4 regions of the Bradyrhizobium sp. 22 genome follow, and region 4 is predicted to be linked to each of the others. Evidence: predicted binding sites of a transcription regulator. Region 4 holds the regulator's gene; each other region holds the start of a gene.
The links. Region 4 encodes LexA, which represses DNA repair genes until DNA is damaged. Its sites were predicted from a motif close to TGTTCNNNNTGTGTTCNG; they were not measured.

Region 1: K410_RS0133370 (DNA recombination protein RmuC) is a predicted target of LexA. The motif match lies at 1,921-1,938, and genes of this name have one in related genera.
Region 2: K410_RS0113390 (putative DNA modification/repair radical SAM protein) is a predicted target of LexA. The motif match lies at 2,621-2,638, and genes of this name have one in related genera.
Region 3: K410_RS0110970 (PA0069 family radical SAM protein) is a predicted target of LexA. The motif match lies at 1,992-2,009, and genes of this name have one in related genera.

The regions. Positions count from the first base shown of each region.
Region 1 covers NZ_KI519400.1:1,680,675-1,684,751, reverse strand. Annotated here, with positions in the region: gene K410_RS0133375 (AmpG family muropeptide MFS transporter) at 1-561, opposite strand, end outside; gene K410_RS0133370 (DNA recombination protein RmuC) at 690-1,889, opposite strand; gene def (peptide deformylase) at 2,061-2,588, shown strand; gene fmt (methionyl-tRNA formyltransferase) at 2,729-3,652, shown strand; gene truA (tRNA pseudouridine(38-40) synthase TruA) at 3,763-4,077, shown strand, end outside.
Region 2 covers NZ_KI519399.1:2,566,199-2,570,275, forward strand. Annotated here, with positions in the region: gene K410_RS0113385 (UdgX family uracil-DNA binding protein) at 1-1,305, opposite strand, end outside; gene K410_RS0113390 (putative DNA modification/repair radical SAM protein) at 1,305-2,540, opposite strand; gene K410_RS0113395 (ImuA family protein) at 2,703-3,491, shown strand; gene K410_RS0113400 (Y-family DNA polymerase) at 3,388-4,077, shown strand, end outside.
Region 3 covers NZ_KI519399.1:2,040,309-2,044,385, reverse strand. Annotated here, with positions in the region: gene rnhB (ribonuclease HII) at 1-254, opposite strand, end outside; gene K410_RS0110975 (VOC family protein) at 326-781, opposite strand; gene K410_RS0110970 (PA0069 family radical SAM protein) at 804-1,970, opposite strand; gene K410_RS0110965 (phosphoketolase family protein) at 2,190-4,077, shown strand, end outside.
Region 4 covers NZ_KI519399.1:3,516,572-3,520,648, forward strand. Annotated here, with positions in the region: gene K410_RS40395 (hypothetical protein) at 1-234, opposite strand, end outside; gene lexA (transcriptional repressor LexA) at 785-1,486, opposite strand; gene K410_RS0118020 (molybdopterin molybdotransferase MoeA) at 1,662-2,873, opposite strand; gene K410_RS0118025 (hypothetical protein) at 3,081-3,287, opposite strand; gene K410_RS0118030 (HAD family hydrolase) at 3,456-4,077, opposite strand, start outside.

The DNA.
Region 1 (4,077 bases), on a different contig from region 4:
GATGAACAAGGCGCCCGCGGTCGATATCAGCATGCCGATGCGATAGGCCGCGACATAGGCCGCCATCCCGGCGGCCTGCTCGCTTTCGGGCAGGCTCTCGACGCGGAAGGCATCGACCACGATGTCCTGCGTCGCGGACATCGTCGCAACCAGGAGCGCACCAAGCGCGACGAACAGCGGCGAGCGCGCCGGATCGGTCAGCGCCAGCAGCAGGATCGAGCCGATCAGCAGCAATTGCGAGAACACCAGCCATCCACGCCGGCGGCCAAAGGTGCGCGTGAAGAACGGGACATGCAGGGCATCGACCAGAGGCGCCCAGAGGAACTTGAGCGTGTACGGCGTTCCAACCAGTGCAAAAAGCCCGATCGTCCCGAGATCGACCCCCGCCTCGGCCATCCACACCAGCAGCGTCGAGCCCGACAGCGCCAGCGGCAGCCCCGAGGAGAAGCCGAGAAACAGCACGATCAGCACCCGCGGCTGCAGGTAAACGGCAAGGCTGTCGCGCCAGGAGGTCGCAGGCGCAGGAGTTGCGGCAGGAGAGGTCGCGTCGGGTGCGGTCATGGGGCGGTGTTAGCAGATTCTGGCCGTGATGCCTCGTCTCCCAAACTCGTCATGCCCGGGCTTGTCCCGGGCACCACGTTCTTGGTGCCGTGGATGGCCGGGACAAGCCCGGCCATGACGACTCGGCATCACTCCCCTGCCTGTAGCTTGCGCGGAAACAGCTCCGCCGCTCCGGTCGCCACCAGCCGCGGTCCCTCCGGGGCGTCGCTCTTGCTGAAATCGAGCTCCTCGATTCGTCCCGCGCGCTTTTCGATCTTGTCGGCGGAGATCAGCACCTGGCGGACGTCCTCGTTCACGTCGGCGAAATGCTTCTGCAGCTTCAGCACGCGGTCGCGCAGCCGGCCGAGGTCGTCGCCGAGCTTGATCACCTCGGTGCGGATCTGGTCGGCGGCATCGCGCATGCGCGCGTCCTTCATGATCTGCTGCATCACCTGGATTGCCAGCATCAGAAGCGAGGGCGAGACCAGCACGACGCGGGCGCGATAGGCCTTCTGGATCACGTCGTCGAAACCGTCGTGGATTTCGGCGTAGACCGATTCCGACGGCACGAACATCAGCGCCATCTCCTGGGTCTCGCCGGCGACGAGATATTTTTCGGCGATGTCGCTGACATGCTTCATCACGTCGCCGCGCAGCCGCTGCGTGGCGAGGCGTTTCTCCTCGTCGGTGCGGGCATCGTGCAGCGCCGTCATCGCCTCCAGCGGAAACTTGGCGTCGATGCAGAGCGGGCGCTGGTCGGGCAGGAACACGACGCAGTCCGGCCGTTTTCCGGTCGAGAGCGTGAACTGGAACTCGTAGGAGCCTTTGGGAAGCCCGTCCTGGACGATCGCCTCCATCCGCGCCTGACCGAAGGCGCCGCGCGACTGCTTGTTGGCGAGGACGTCGCGCAAGGTGGTCACCTGAGTGGTGAGATCAGTAAGGTTCTTGTGCGCGCTGTCGATGATGCCAAGCCGCTCGTGCAGCGCGCGCAGGCTCTCCATGGTGTTGCGGGTCGAATGTTCCATGGATTGGCCGACCCGATGGGTCACCGAATCCAGCCGCTCGTTGACCGCCCGCGCCATCTCGGCCTGGCGGCCGGCCAGCGCCTGGGTCATGGCGTCGACCCGGCCGGAGGATTCGCTCTGGGCCCGCAGCACCTCGCTCAGGCGCTCCTCGAGCTCGTCGGCCCGGATCGCGTGCGCCATCGCGAGTTCCGCGCCGCGCCGCCCGGACCGCGCGATCACGACCGCAATCACCACCAGCAGGACGAGAACCAGGGCGCCGAAGCCGATCAGCGCGTCCACGACGCGCACCGGCCAGTCGCCGAGCATGAAGATGATGTCGTTCATGCCGACCCTTCTAGCCGATTCGCCCGGGCGCACGAACGAATAGCGAACAATTATGGTGAATGCTCCGTTAATTTTTATGGTTAACGAAACCTGAAGTTTTATGGTTAGCGAGGGGTTAACAGGGTTCCGGGCCGCATTGACCGCATCGGGCATGGGGCTTAAATCGCGGCCATGGCCCTCAGAGAAATCATCATCCTGCCCGACAAGCAGCTGCGCCTGGTCTCCAAGCCGATCGAGAAGGTCACCTCGGAGATCCGCAAGCTTGCCGACGACATGTTCGAGACCATGTACGACGCGCCCGGGATCGGCCTCGCCGCGATTCAGGTCGCGCAGCCGCTGCGGCTGATCACCATGGACCTCGCCAAGCGCGACGAGAACGGCGAGACCAAGCCGCTGCCCCGCGTCTTCATCAATCCGGAGATCATCGCGTCCTCGGAGGAACTCTCTGTTTACGAAGAAGGCTGCCTCTCGATCCCCGAATATTACGAGGAGGTCGAGCGCCCCGCGAAGGTGCGCGTGCGCTTCACCGATCTCGACGGCAAGGTGCACGAGGAGGACGCCGAAGGCCTCTATGCCACCTGCATCCAGCACGAGATCGACCATCTCAACGGCGTGCTGTTCGTCGACTATCTGTCGAAGCTCAAGCGCGACCGCGTCATGAAGAAGTTCGAGAAGGCCGCCAAGCGCGCCGGCGAGTAGGCCACGTCCTCCGCCGTCATGCCCGGCCTTGTGCCGGGCATCCACGTTCTTTGCCGCTCCGAGCAGGAAGAACGTGGATGGCCGGGACAAGCCCGGCCATGACGAGTACCTTGCTCGTTGTTCGAGGATTGTCTCGTCACATGCCCCTCCGCCTGATCTTCATGGGCACGCCCGATTTCTCCGTGCCGACGCTGCTCGAGCTGGTCGCGCATGGCCACGAGATCGTGGCCGTCTACACCCGCGCGCCGAAGCCGGGCGGGCGGCGCGGGCTGCAATTGCAGCCGACCCCGGTCGAGGAAGCCGCGCGAAAGCTCGGCGTGCCCGTGCTGACGCCGAAGACGCTGAAGTCCCAGGAGGCGCTCGATGAATTTCGTGCGTTCGAGGCCGATGCCGCGGTCGTGGTCGCCTACGGCATGATCCTGCCGCAGGCGATCCTCGATGCGCCAAAACTCGGCTGCTACAATCTGCATGCCTCGCTGCTGCCGCGCTGGCGCGGCGCGGCTCCGATCAACCGCGCGATCATGGCCGGCGATGCCGAGAGCGGCGTCATGGTGATGAAGATGGATGTCGGTCTCGATACCGGCGACGTCGCCATGGCCGAGCGGCTCGCCATCACGGACAACATGACGGCGGCGGAGCTCCACGATCGGCTCTCGCGTCTCGGCGCCGACCTGATGGTGCGGGCGATGGCCGCGCTCGATCGCGGCGGGCTCCAGCTCAGGAAGCAGAGCGAGGACGGCGTCACCTATGCCGCCAAGATCGACAAGGCCGAGGCGCGGATCGACTGGCGCAAGCCGGCGCGCGAGGTGCTGCGCCACATCCACGGCCTGTCGCCGTTTCCCGGCGCCTGGGCCGAGCTGGAGAACGCGCGCGTCAAGATCCTGCGCTGTCAGCTGGCGCAAGGCGCGGGCGAGCCGGGCGCGGTGCTCGACGATCAACTCACCGTCGCCTGCGGCGAGGGCGCGATCCGCATCGTCGAGCTCCAGCGCGAAGGCAAGGGCCGGATGCAGGCCGCGGACTTCCTGCGCGGCGCGCCGTTGAAGGCGGGAGCCAAATTCAGCTAACCAACCGTCATACGCGGGCTTGACCCGCGTATCAATCTTCCAACAAGACTGTCTCCAGGCGATGGATTGCCGGGTCAGGCCCGGCAATGACACCGGATCAAATCGGATCGATGCCCCGCTACAAGCTCACCATCGAATACGACGGCGCGCCGTTCTTCGGCTGGCAGGTGCAGGACACGCTGCCCTCGGTGCAGGGCGCGCTGCAAGCCGCCGTGAAGGCGATGACGGGAGCGGATCTGCGGGTGCATGGCGCCGGCCGCACCGATGCCGGCGTGCATGCGCGCGGCCAGGTCGCGCATGTCGACGTCGACAAGCAGTTTCCGCCGGGCCGTTTTCGCGACGGGCTCAACGCGCATCTGCGCCCGCATCCGATCGCGGTGTTGGAGGCCGAGATCGTGCCCGACAGCTTCGAGGCGCGGTTCTCG
Region 2 (4,077 bases), 950 kb from region 4:
TCGTCCCTCGGGAAGCTCGATGAGGCGGCCGCGGGTCTTGCCGATCGGGGTGATCTTGCCGAACACGCTTTGCGCGGCGGTCGCGCCCATCGCCACGATGAGATCGGGCTGGATCGCCGCAACTTCCCGCTCGTACCATTGCCGGCAGGCGCGGATCTCGGGCGTGTTCGGCTTCTGGTGCAGGCGGATCTTTCCGCGCGGCACGAATTTGAAGTGCTTGACCGCGTTGGTGACATAGACTTTCTTGCGGTCGACGCCGGCCTCCTCCAGCGCACGGTCCAGCATCTGGCCGGCCGGCCCGACGAAGGGATGGCCGGCGAGGTCTTCCTTGTCGCCGGGCTGCTCGCCGACCAGCATGATGTTGGCGGACTTCGGGCCTTCGCCGAACACGGTCTGGGTCGCGTCCTTGTAGAGATGGCAGGCGCGGCAATGCGCGGCTTCCTCGCGGAGCGCCTCGAGATCGTCGGCAGCGGGCTTGCGTTTCATCGGAGCCTCCGGCCGCTTCTGGGGCTTGTGCGGATCGGTTGCGGCATTGGCGATCATAGCACCGGTCATGCGCTCGGCGTCCTCGATCAGGGGCTTAATGATCGAAGCCTCGGGCAGGTTCCTCCAGTATTTCTTCGGCATCTCGGCCTGCATTGCCTTCACCTTGAGCCGGGCCGGATTGAAGATGCTGGCGTAGTAGCGCCGCCAGGTTTCCTCGAGCCGGTCTTCGCTTGGCGCTTCGCTCTTGCTGACGCCCGGCGTGAACGAAAGCGAATGGCCATTCCAATGCGCGCAGAGGTCCGGGGTCAGGATCGACCAGGGCATGTCGGCAAAGCGCTTTGCGAAGAACGGCGCGGCGAGCTCGACGATGTGATGCTCCGGCTCGAACCAGGCGACGTAATGCGCCTCGCGTTCCCTGCCGATTTCGCGGAAACGCACGAAGGCATGCATCTTGTGCTCGTCGCGATGGACCGCTCTCGCCATGGCGGTGACTTGCGCCACGTCAGGATCGGTCGCGACCTCGATGAGGTCGTGATTGTCCTTCAGCCGGAACAGCAGGCGATAGAGGATGGCGAAGCGCTGGGGATCGCGGTGCAGGATCGCTGCCTTGGCGAGCTCGATGAATTTGCCTGACACGTTGAAGGTGCCGTCGTTCACCTCGAAGATCGGTGATGGCGTGGGCGGTGCGAACAAGTCCGCTTCACCGCCTTGCACGGTCCAGGTGACATCGGCCGGCTGGACGTGATGAAGCACGAGGCTGCGTGCGGCTTTGCGCCAGCCGTCGAAATCGGTTTCGGTGTCGAGGATGATGTATTGCATCAGAAGCCAAACCCCAGTTGCGTTGCCTTCGGTTTGAATCGTTCGATCAGTTGCGCGTCGTCGAGACGGTGTGGCGACGGCCGGTGATCGCTGAGGACGATGAACGGCATCGCCTTGTTGCGGGGCACATGCAGCCGCGCGAGATCGGCGAGGCGAATCGTGGTGGTGCGCCGCGCCGCGATGATGCGTTCGACCGCCTTGGTGCCGAAGCCCGGCACGCGCAGCAGCTCCTCACGGCTGGCACGGTTGACGTCGAGCGGGAAGCGGTCGCGGTGACGCAGCGCCCAGGCGAGCTTGGGATCGATCTCGAGCGGCAGCATCGCGCTGTCGTCAACGATCTCGCCGACATCGAAGCCGTAGAACCGCATCAGCCAGTCGGCCTGGTAGAGCCGGTGCTCGCGCAGCAGCGGCGGCTGCACCAGTGGCAAGGCGCGGCTGGCGTCGGGGATCGGGCTGAAGGCGGAATAGTAGACCCGCCTCAACTTGTATGAGCCGTAGAGATTTGAACTGGTGTGGAGAATGGTGTGGTCGGAGGCCGCGTCGGCGCCGACGATCATCTGCGTGCTCTGGCCGGCCGGCGCGAAGCGTTGCGGCTTGACCTTCGTTTTCGCTGCGCGGTTCTCCGCGGCCTCGTCGAGCTTCAGCCGCAGCCGGCCCATGGTGCGGCGGATCGCGCGCACGTCCTTCTCGGGCGCGAATTGCTGCAGGCTGGTTTCCTGCGGCATCTCGATGTTGATGGAGAGACGGTCGGCATATTTGCCGGCCTCCGCGATCAGGGCGTCGTCGGCCTCGGGAATGGTCTTCAGGTGAATGTAGCCGCGGAAGTGATGCTCCTCGCGCAGCTTTCGCGCGACGCTCACCACTTGCTCCATGGTGTAGTCGGGGCTGCGGATGATGCCGGAGGAGAGGAATAGGCCCTCGATGTAATTGCGCCGGTAGAAGTCGAGCGTCAGCTTGACCACCTCCTCGATGGTGAAGCGGGCGCGCGGCACGTTCGAGGAGGCGCGGTTGACGCAATAGAGGCAATCGTAATTGCAGGCGTTGGTCAGCAGCACCTTGAGCAGCGAGATGCAGCGTCCGTCCGGCGCATAGGAATGGCAGATGCCCATGCCGGGCGCGGTCGAGCCCATGCCCTTGCCGTCGCTGGAATCCCGCTTTTCGGTGCCGCTGGAGGCGCAGGACGCGTCGTACTTGGCGGCATCGGCCAGGATCTCCAGCTTACGTTGTACGTCCATGTCAAAATCCCATTGATTCCGCTGATGAATCCGCAAGCGCGCCAATTCGATTGACTCTCCGCGCGCCGTTAGCTTTATATTAGAACATATCATGAACAAATGAGCCAGCCGCTGGTTCTTCTTTTGAAGACCACGGCATCAATCTCTGAAGGAGCGGCGAGCATGAGCGGCGCACGTGGAAGCGCGCTTGCGATCTTGCGCGGCCAGATCGAGCGCATCGAGACGGCGGAGATCGTGCATCAGCACGATCGGGTGGCGCTCGGCCACAGCGGGATCGACGACGCGCTGAAGGGCGGGCTCGCGCGTGCGGCGATCCACGAGGTGTTTTGCGAGGGGCGCCAGGGCGTGGCCGCAACGGGCTTTGTCATGGGACTTGCGGGGCGCGTGACGGCACGCAAGCCGCTGCTGTGGGTGCGGCAGGACTTTTCGGAAGTGGAAACCGGCGCGCTGTCGATGAGCGGGCTGAAAGAGCTCGGCCTCGATCCGCGCCGCGTGGTGATGGTTCGCGCCGCCGATGTCGAGAGCGCGCTGCGCACCTCGGCCGATGCGCTCGCCTGCGACGCGCTGGGCGCCGTCGTGCTCGAGCTCTGGGGCGAGACCAGGCAGTTCGATCTGGTGGCGAGCCGCAAGCTGACGCTGGCCGCGCAAGGCTCCGGCGTCACCGGCCTGATGCTGCGCATGGCCGCGCAACCTTTGCCGTCGACCGCGGAGACACGATGGATGCTGCGCGCGGCGCATTCGCCGCCGGGACCTGTGTGGAGCGTTTGGGGCGCGCCGCGCTTCGATGCCGAGCTCTTGCGCAATCGTCATGGCCCCTGCGGCCGGTGGATCATGGAATGGAATTGTGATGAGTGCCAGTTCAGCGAGCCGTCGACGTATTCTCAGCCTGTGGCTGCCGCGCCTGCCCATCGACCGGATTCAGCGGTTCCTTGGGATCGCCGGGCTGGGTAAATCCGCTCATCCGAGCATCGTCGTCATCAAGGACAACAATGCGCTGGTGATCCATGCGCTGGACGAGGCCGCCGAGCGCCTCGGCCTGTACATCGGCCAACCCTTGGCCAATGCACGGGCGATGTGTCCGGATCTGAAAGTGTTCGACGCCGATGTCGCGGCCGATGCGAAGACGCTCAGCGATATCGCCGATTGGTGCGACCGCTTCACGCCGCTGGTGGCGCTCGATCCGCCGCACGGGCTGTTCCTCGACATCACCGGCTGCGCGCATCTGTTCGGCGGCGAGGCTGCGCTGCTCACGACGCTGGTTCGTGCGCTCGGCCGGCAGGGCTTTGCCGTCGGTGCGGCGATCGCCGGCACGTCGGTCTGCGCGCGTACGTTGACGCGGCAGGCTTCCGGCAGCATCGTCGCCGATGGCGGCGAGGCGGCGGCGATCAGCGCATTTCCGGTGTCCGCGCTCGGTGCAAGCGAAGCCATCACCACTGGCTTGCGCCGCGCCGGCCTGAAGACCATCGGCGACGTCGCCTCGCGCACACGAAGCGAGATCACGGCGCGGTTCGGCGCCCGGTTCTCCACGCTGCTCGCG
Region 3 (4,077 bases), 1.5 Mb from region 4:
CCAGCCAGCGGTCCGCGACCGGCCTCGTCGCAGCCGGCGACCGGCCAGACCCCGCGCTTGATCAGCGCGCGCTCGCGGCGAAAGCTCGGGGGAGCGATGGCAATGATACCTTTCTTGCCGGCGGGAGCGGCCATGGCTTGGGCCGCAGCCGTCTTGGCCGGCTTGGCAGGCGCTGCCTTGTTCGCAGCGGCCTTCTTCCCAGGCCTATTAGGCGCATCTTTGGCCGGCTTGGTGGCGGACTTGTCCCGAATCATGGCGGGGATCGTGCGCAAGGCGCCCGGCCTGCGCAACCGGGAACCTCTCGCAATTCCCGCTATTCAGGCCCCTACTCCGCCAGATGCACCCGCCGGTCGTCGCCGACATCGATGCCGGGCGCGACAACGACCTCCCAGGGATGACCGTCGGGGTCGGCAAAATAACCGGAATAGCCGCCGTAATCGGTCTCGTGCGCGGCCTTCACCAGATTGGCCCCCTTGCCTAGCGCGAAGGCCATCACCGCATCGACCTCCTCGCGGGTCCGACAGTTCCAGGCGAGCGTCATGCCGCGGAAGGCCTGCGGTCTCGGCTGGTCCGGCAGCCCCGCGTCGGCCGCGAGCTGATCCCAGCCATACAAGGCGAGCACGGGACCACCGGTATCGTAGAACGCGACGGCCTCGCCGGTCGCCTTCAGCCGGCGCGAGAAACCGAGCGCGTCGTAGAAAGCGATGCTGGCGCGGATGTCGCTGACGCCGAGCGTGATGACCGTGAGCCGCGGCATCGGCACGTTGAGTTCTCTTAGCATGCGACGCCTCCTCCGTTTCCGATCAGAACAGGCTGAGCTGGTCGCCGTTCCGCTTCGGCCGCGCAAAGTGATCCGTCGTCAGCTTGGAGCGCCGCTTGTTCAGCCCGAGCCGCTCGCAGGCGATCTCGAAGCGGCGGCCGATGGTCCAGGCCATCGGTCCGGTGCCCTTCATTCGTTCGCCCCATTTCGCATCGTAATCGCGCCCGCCGCGCATGTCGCGGATCAAGGTGAAGACGTGGCGGTAGCGGTCCGGACAATTCGCCATCAGCCATTCGCGAAAGAGATCGCGCACCTCGAGCGGCAGCCGCAGCAGCACATAGGATGCTTCCTTGACGCCGGCATGGGCGGCGGCATCGAGAATGCGCTCGATCTCGCAATCGTTCAGCGCGGGGATCACCGGCGCCACCATCACGGTGGTCGGAATGCCGGCGTCCGAGAGCTGCTTCAGCGCCTCCAGCCGCTTCGGCGGCGTCGCGGCGCGCGGCTCCATGGTGCGGGCCAGTTTCGGATCGAGCGAGGTCACTGAGATCGCGACCTTGGCGAGGTTGCGCTTGGCCATCCGCGCGAGAATGTCGATGTCGCGCAGCACCAGCGCCGATTTGGTGACGATGCCGACGGGATGGCCGGCACGTTCCAGCACCTCGAGGATGCCGCGCATGATCTGGTGCTCGCGCTCGATCGGCTGATACGGATCGGTGTTGGTGCCGATCGCGATCATCCGCGGCTCGTAGCCGGAGGCGGCGAGCTCCTTCTCCAGCAGCGAAGGCGCCTCGGGTTTCGCAAACAGCTTCGATTCGAAATCGAGGCCCGGCGACAGGCCGAGATAGGCGTGGGTCGGCCGGGCGAAGCAGTAGACACAGCCGTGCTCGCAGCCGCGATAGGGATTGATCGAGCGGTCGAAGCCGATGTCCGGTGAGTCGTTACGTGTGATCACCTTGCGCGACGTGTCGACTCCGACCGTGGTCTTGAACGGCGGCAATTCTTCCAGGCTCTGCCAGCCGTCATCGAAAGCAACGCGCGCCTCGGCCTCGTAGCGGCCGGAGGCGTTGGACTGCGCCCCCCGCCCTCGCCGGCGGGCGCGGTCGATGGCGACGCCGAGTTCCGGAAAATCAGAGTCCGCACCCGCCGGCTCGGAGGGCGCCTTGACCGGCGGGTGCTTGAGAGCATGAGAGGATGCTGCTGGACTCATGAAGCCAAGATAGCACGTCAAAGGAACAAATCAAGAACACAAATGAGAAATGGAAAAACAACCCAGGCGGAGCTATCGCCCAAATTTCGAGCGCGGTCCTTTGACCTCACGCAACAAGGCTGTCGTAACGATCTCGTTTGATGTCGCACCGGGATCGATCGCGCCGGAACAAAGTTGGTGACGATCGCGAGGCTTGGCTCGGCAACAATCGGCAAGAATATGACAAATCAACAACAATCAGCTGCCGCGAGCAGCGATCTCGATCTGCTTGATCGCTATTGGCGCGCCGCAAACTACCTCTCCGTGGGGCAAATCTATCTGCTCGACAATCCTCTGCTGCGCGAGCCGTTGCGGGCCGAGCACATCAAGCCGCGCCTGCTCGGCCATTGGGGCACGACGCCGGGTTTGAACTTCATCTACGCCCATCTCAATCGCGTCATCCGCGCGCTCGATCTCGACGTGATCTATGTCTGCGGCCCCGGGCATGGCGGTCCCGGCATGGTCGCCAACACTTATCTGGAAGGCAGCTACAGCGAGATCTATCCCGAGATCGCCCGCGATGCGGCCGGCATGCGCAAGCTGTTCCGGCAGTTCTCCTTTCCCGGCGGCATCCCGAGCCATGCGGCGCCGGAAACGCCGGGCTCGATCCACGAGGGCGGCGAACTCGGCTACGCGCTGGTGCACGCCTATGGCGCGGCCTTCGACAATCCTGATTTGATCGTCGCCTGCGTCGTCGGCGACGGCGAGGCCGAGACCGGTCCGCTGGCTGCGTCCTGGCACTCCAACAAGTTCCTGAACCCCGCCCATGACGGCGCGGTGCTGCCGATCCTGCATCTCAACGGCTACAAGATCGCAAATCCCACCGTGCTGGGGCGGATGCGAGATGCGGAAATCCGCGATCTCTTTCGCGGCTTCGGCCACGAGCCGCTGTTCGTCGAGGGTGACGATCCCAAATTGATGCATCAGGCCATGGCGGACGCGCTCGACGTCGCGCTCGCCAGCCTCCGTTCGATTCAGCAGCACGCCCGCGACGGGCGCAGCAGCGTCGAGCGGCCACGCTGGCCGATGATCGTGCTGCGCAGCCCGAAGGGCTGGACCGGCCCTAAGGAGGTCGACGGCAAGAAGGTCGAGGGCTTTTGGCGCGCGCATCAGGTCCCCGTCGCCGGCTGTCGTGAGAACCCGGCGCACCTGAAAGTGCTCGAAGACTGGATGCGCAGCTACGAGCCTGAAAACCTGTTCGACGCGAGCGGCGCCCTCGTTCCCGAGCTTCAGGCGCTCGCGCCTCGCGGCGACCGCCGCATGGGTGCCAACCCGCATGCCAATGGCGGCCTGCTGAAGAAGGAGCTGAAGCTGCCGGACTTTCACCGCTTCGCGATCGAGGTGCCGCAGCCCGGCGGCGTCATGGCCGAAGCGACGCGCGAGCTCGGCAAATTCCTGCGCGACGTCATCCGCCTCAACACGAAGGAGCGCAACTTCCGCATCATGGGCCCGGACGAGACCGCGTCAAACCGGCTGGACGCCGTGTTCGAGGCGACCGAACGCGTCTGGATGGAGCCGATCGAATCCTACGACGTGCATCTGGCGCAGGATGGCCGCGTCATGGAGGTGCTGAGCGAGCATCTCTGCCAGGGCTGGCTCGAGGGTTATCTGCTCACCGGACGGCACGGCTTCTTCTCGTGCTACGAGGCCTTCATCCACATCGTCGATTCCATGTTCAACCAGCACGCCAAATGGCTGAAGGTGACGCGCGAGCTGACGTGGCGCCGTCCGATCGCCTCGCTCAACTATCTCCTGACCTCGCATGTCTGGCGTCAGGACCATAACGGCTTCAGCCATCAGGACCCCGGCTTCGTCGATCTCGTCGCCAACAAGAAGGCCGACATCGTCCGCATCTACTTCCCGCCGGATGCCAACACGCTGCTGTGGATCGCCGACCATGCCTTACGCACCTACAACCGCATCAACGTCATCGTCGCCGGCAAGCAGCCGGCGCCGCAATGGCTGTCGATGCGGGACGCCGCGGCGCATTGCGATGCCGGCATCGGCATCTGGAGCTGGGCGGGGACGGAGAAGGCTGGCGGCGAACCCGACGTGGTGATGGCCTGCG
Region 4 (4,077 bases):
CTTGCCGAACTTGCCGACGCGGGAGTTGACGGTGCGCGTCCAGATCCAGCGGTTGTCGTAACGGACGTTGTCGGCGAAGGCGAGCTCCGTCCCCGGCAGCAGGCAGACCGCAACGGACAGATCGGCTTCGGAGGCGAAGCCGCGCGTCGAGGTGCCGCGGAAGGTTGTCGTGACGATCGTCTCTCCGACCTCAGCGGGACGCGTCGCGACGGCATGCAGGCTGTAGTCACACATCGGGTGCTCCTCATGCGAAGATGGCGACCCGCGTCTCGTCGAGGCGCAGGCCTCAATCAGAGTGGAAGCCTGCAACGCTCTGCTTGGTTATGGGCAAATCTGCGGCTCGCGTCCGCAGCGCGCGATCACATTATCTTTCCCGGATTCGATAGGAACAAACATCGCATCCTTGCATTTGGCCGGCGTATCAGCACTGCCGGCACGCGCAGGGCTATCGCATGTGGCGATGGTCACCAGCTGCCTCCGCAGCGTCATGGCCGGGCTTGTCCCGGCCATCCACGCCTTCCACGCAGCACAATGAACGTGGATGCCCGGGACAAGCCCGGGCATGACGACCTCTGCAAAATTCAAATGCGATTGCCCTGCACTCTGGCGGCGGAGCGAAATGGCCGCGCGCCTGCGCTTGCGAACCGGATGTCGCGCGGAAGAGGAGCCGGACGGTCAGCGCAGAACCAGAGGGACCATCCAGCCGGAGCGGACCAAGCGTTCGCTCCAATCTTGGATCGACGGTGCCGATCGAAAGCGCGCGCGGCGCTTGAAGCTCCGGGTATCAGTACTTCCGGTAAAGCCCGATCAGCTTGCCCTGAATCTTCACGCGGTTCGGCGGCAGGATGCGCACCTCATAAGCGGCATTGGCCGGCTCGAGTGCGATCGAGGCCCCGCGGCGGCGGAAACGCTTGAGCGTGGCCTCCTCGTCGTCGATCAGCGCCACCACGATGTCGCCGGTATCGGCGCTCTCGTTGCGCTGGATCAGCGCCATGTCGCCGTCGAGGATACCGGCCTCCACCATGGAATCGCCGCGCACTTCGAGCGCATAGTGCTCGCCCGTGCCGAGCATGTCGGGCGGGACGCTGATGGTGTGGCTGCGGGTCTGCAACGCCTCGATCGGCGTGCCGGCCGCGATACGGCCCATCACGGGCACCGCAACGGGCCGCTCGCCCTCGTCCATGGAGGGGCTGGAGCTGGCGCGGACCTTGCCGAGATTGCCCTCGATGACGCTCGGCGTGAAGCCGCGACGGGCGCCGGCGGCAGCCTGGAGCTCCGGCAGCTTAATCACTTCGATGGCGCGTGCGCGGTTGGGCAGGCGGCGGATGAAGCCGCGCTCCTCGAGCGCGGTGATCAGGCGGTGGATGCCCGACTTCGAGCGCAGGTCGAGCGCATCCTTCATCTCGTCGAAGGAGGGCGGCACACCGCTTTCCTTCAAACGTTCGCTGATGAACCTCAGAAGCTCGTATTGTTTGCGCGTTAACATCTCGACCAAAGTCCCCCGGTTGATGTCGTTCGATTCCGAGACGATGAGTTCAGCGATAAGCCGCTACATGCTCGAAACAAATCATGAACGGACACTATATGTTCGATACATGTTCCGCAACTGCTTAATTTACCGTGAACGGCGGCGAGCTCGCGGAATGTGTGTGGCCGTGCACTCAGACGGGGAGCCGCAGCACCTCGCAAGGGCTGCCGGCCTCGGCCTTCGGCGCGAACGGTGCGCGCACGAGAAGTACCTGTGCCGCAGCAAGATTCGCAAGCAGAGAGGAATCCTGATGGCTGACGGGAACGGCGACTTGCGCACCGTCGTCGCGCAGTTCCAGGCGCGCGCGCAGGTAATCCTCGCGCTGGTCGTTGGCGCCGAGATCCTTGCCCAGCACGGCGCGCTCGCGGCGATGATGAATCACTGAACGGCCCGACAAGGCGCGAATCAACGGCACCATGAACAGGAACGCGCACACGTAGGACGACACGGGATTGCCGGGCAGGCCGATCACGCGCATTGCGCCGAGCCGTCCGTGCATCATCGGCTTGCCGGGCCGGATCGCGATCTTCCAGAACGCCATCGAGATGCCTTCGCCCCGCAGCGCCTGCTGGACCAGATCATGGTCGCCGACCGACGCGCCGCCGGTCGTGACCAGGATGTCAGCACCGCTCTCGCGGGCGCGGCGGATTCCGGCGGAGGTGGCCTCCAGCGTGTCGGCGGCGACACCGAGGTCGATGGTCTCGGCGCCCTCGCTGCGGGCGAGCGCATGCAGGGCGTAGCCGTTGGAATAGACGATCTGGCCGTGCCCGGGCGTGGTGCCCGGCCTCACCAGTTCGTCGCCGGTGGCGAGGATCGCAACCTTGGGACGGCGGCAGACGGCGAGATCCGGGTGATTCATCGCCGCGGCAAGCGCGAGATCGCGCTCCGTCAGGCGGGTTCCCTTGCGCAGGAGCACGTCACCCTCGCGGAAATCGACCCCGGCCGGGCGGACGTGCCGTCCGGCGATCGCGGCTTCCTTGATGGTGACGCTGTTGCCGTCCGCGACAGTGTCCTCCTGGATCACGACCGCGTCCGCTCCGTCCGGGATGACGCCGCCGGTAAAGATCCGCACGGCTTCGCCGGCGCCAACTGCTCTCGCGAAAGGACGGCCGGCTGCGATCTCGCCAATCACCGTCAGCCGGGAATCGACCGTTGCCGCATCGGCCGCGCGCACGGCGTAGCCGTCCATCGCCGACATCGCCTGCGGCGGCTGCGTGCGGCGCGCCGCGACGTCATGCGCGAGCACGCGGTGATAGGCCTCGTCGAGCGAAACCATCTGTTCAGGCAGCGGCTCTGCACCTGCCAGCACCGCAGCAAGGGCGTCGGAAACCGGCATCAGGGCCACGGGCGAAACTCCTGCTCGCACATCGTTCAATAGGGCGGCGAGAGTTCTAGCTGACTGCAGACGCGAGGCAAAGCAGCACGCAGGATGATCTATCCTGCGTGCTCTCCGTGATCGAGCAAGTGCAAGTCCGCACACGTGATTCTAAAGGCGAAACGCCGGCATGAGCCTGGCCGACACTGAGCTGGCCAGCGCCACCCGGTGATGTGATCAAGGTGCCGTCGGATCGTCCGGACTGACGTCCCATGCGACGTCGGGAGGTTTGGGGCCCTGGTCCCTGTCGGGGAGCGGATCGGCCTGCGATTTCAGGTCCGCAGCCTTGCTGATCAGCTTGGCGGAAAGCTCGGAATCCGAGGTGTTTTTTGCGAATTCAAGCAGCAGAGAAGCTTGCTTGGTGAGATAGGTTTTGCCCAGCACGTCGATCAGTCCGATGTAGAAGTCCCAACAGACTCATGAGTCCGAAGGGTGGTATTCCGTTCCGGGAACTCCGTATAAAAATGCACAAAGGGATCAGGTTCCACAGTTTTTGTAAATTTGGTTCCGAACGCGGCTTGCAATTGGGCTGCTTCTAGCGACGGGCCGGGGTCAAATGCCCAACGCCTTCAATGCGTTCCCGACGTCGCGCGGCGATGTCACGTGCACGGCCGTCAATCCGCGCGCCCGCGCGCCCTCGATGTTCTCTTCGAGATCGTCGAAGAACACGATGCGCTCGGCCGGCACGCCGATCGCCGCGACGACATGGTCGAAAGCGTCTGCGTCCGGTTTGCGCAGGCCGATGCTGGATGACAGGTACAGCTCGCGGAAATGGCCGAGCAGACCGGCATATTCCTTCGAGAAGTAATCGACATGCGGCCGATTGGTGTTGGAGAAGGCGTAGAGCGGCACCTGCTTTGCCGCACGCGGCAACAGCTCGGCGATCTCAGGCATCTCGCCGGCGAAGATCGCGTTCCAGCCCTCCAGGAACTGGGCGTCCGAGATGCCGATCCCCAGTGAAGCGCGTAACGAGGCGAAATAGTCGGCGTCGCTGATCTTGCCGACCTCGTGCAGCCGGTAGGCCTCGTCGCGCACATAGCGCGCGAGGATGCTTTCGGGTTGGCAGCCGGCGTGCCCCGCCCAGCAGGCGATCGCCTTGGAGAAGTCGATGTCGAGGACCACGCGCCCGAGATCGAACAGAAGCGCATCCGCGCTGCCGGGAGAGAGCGATGTC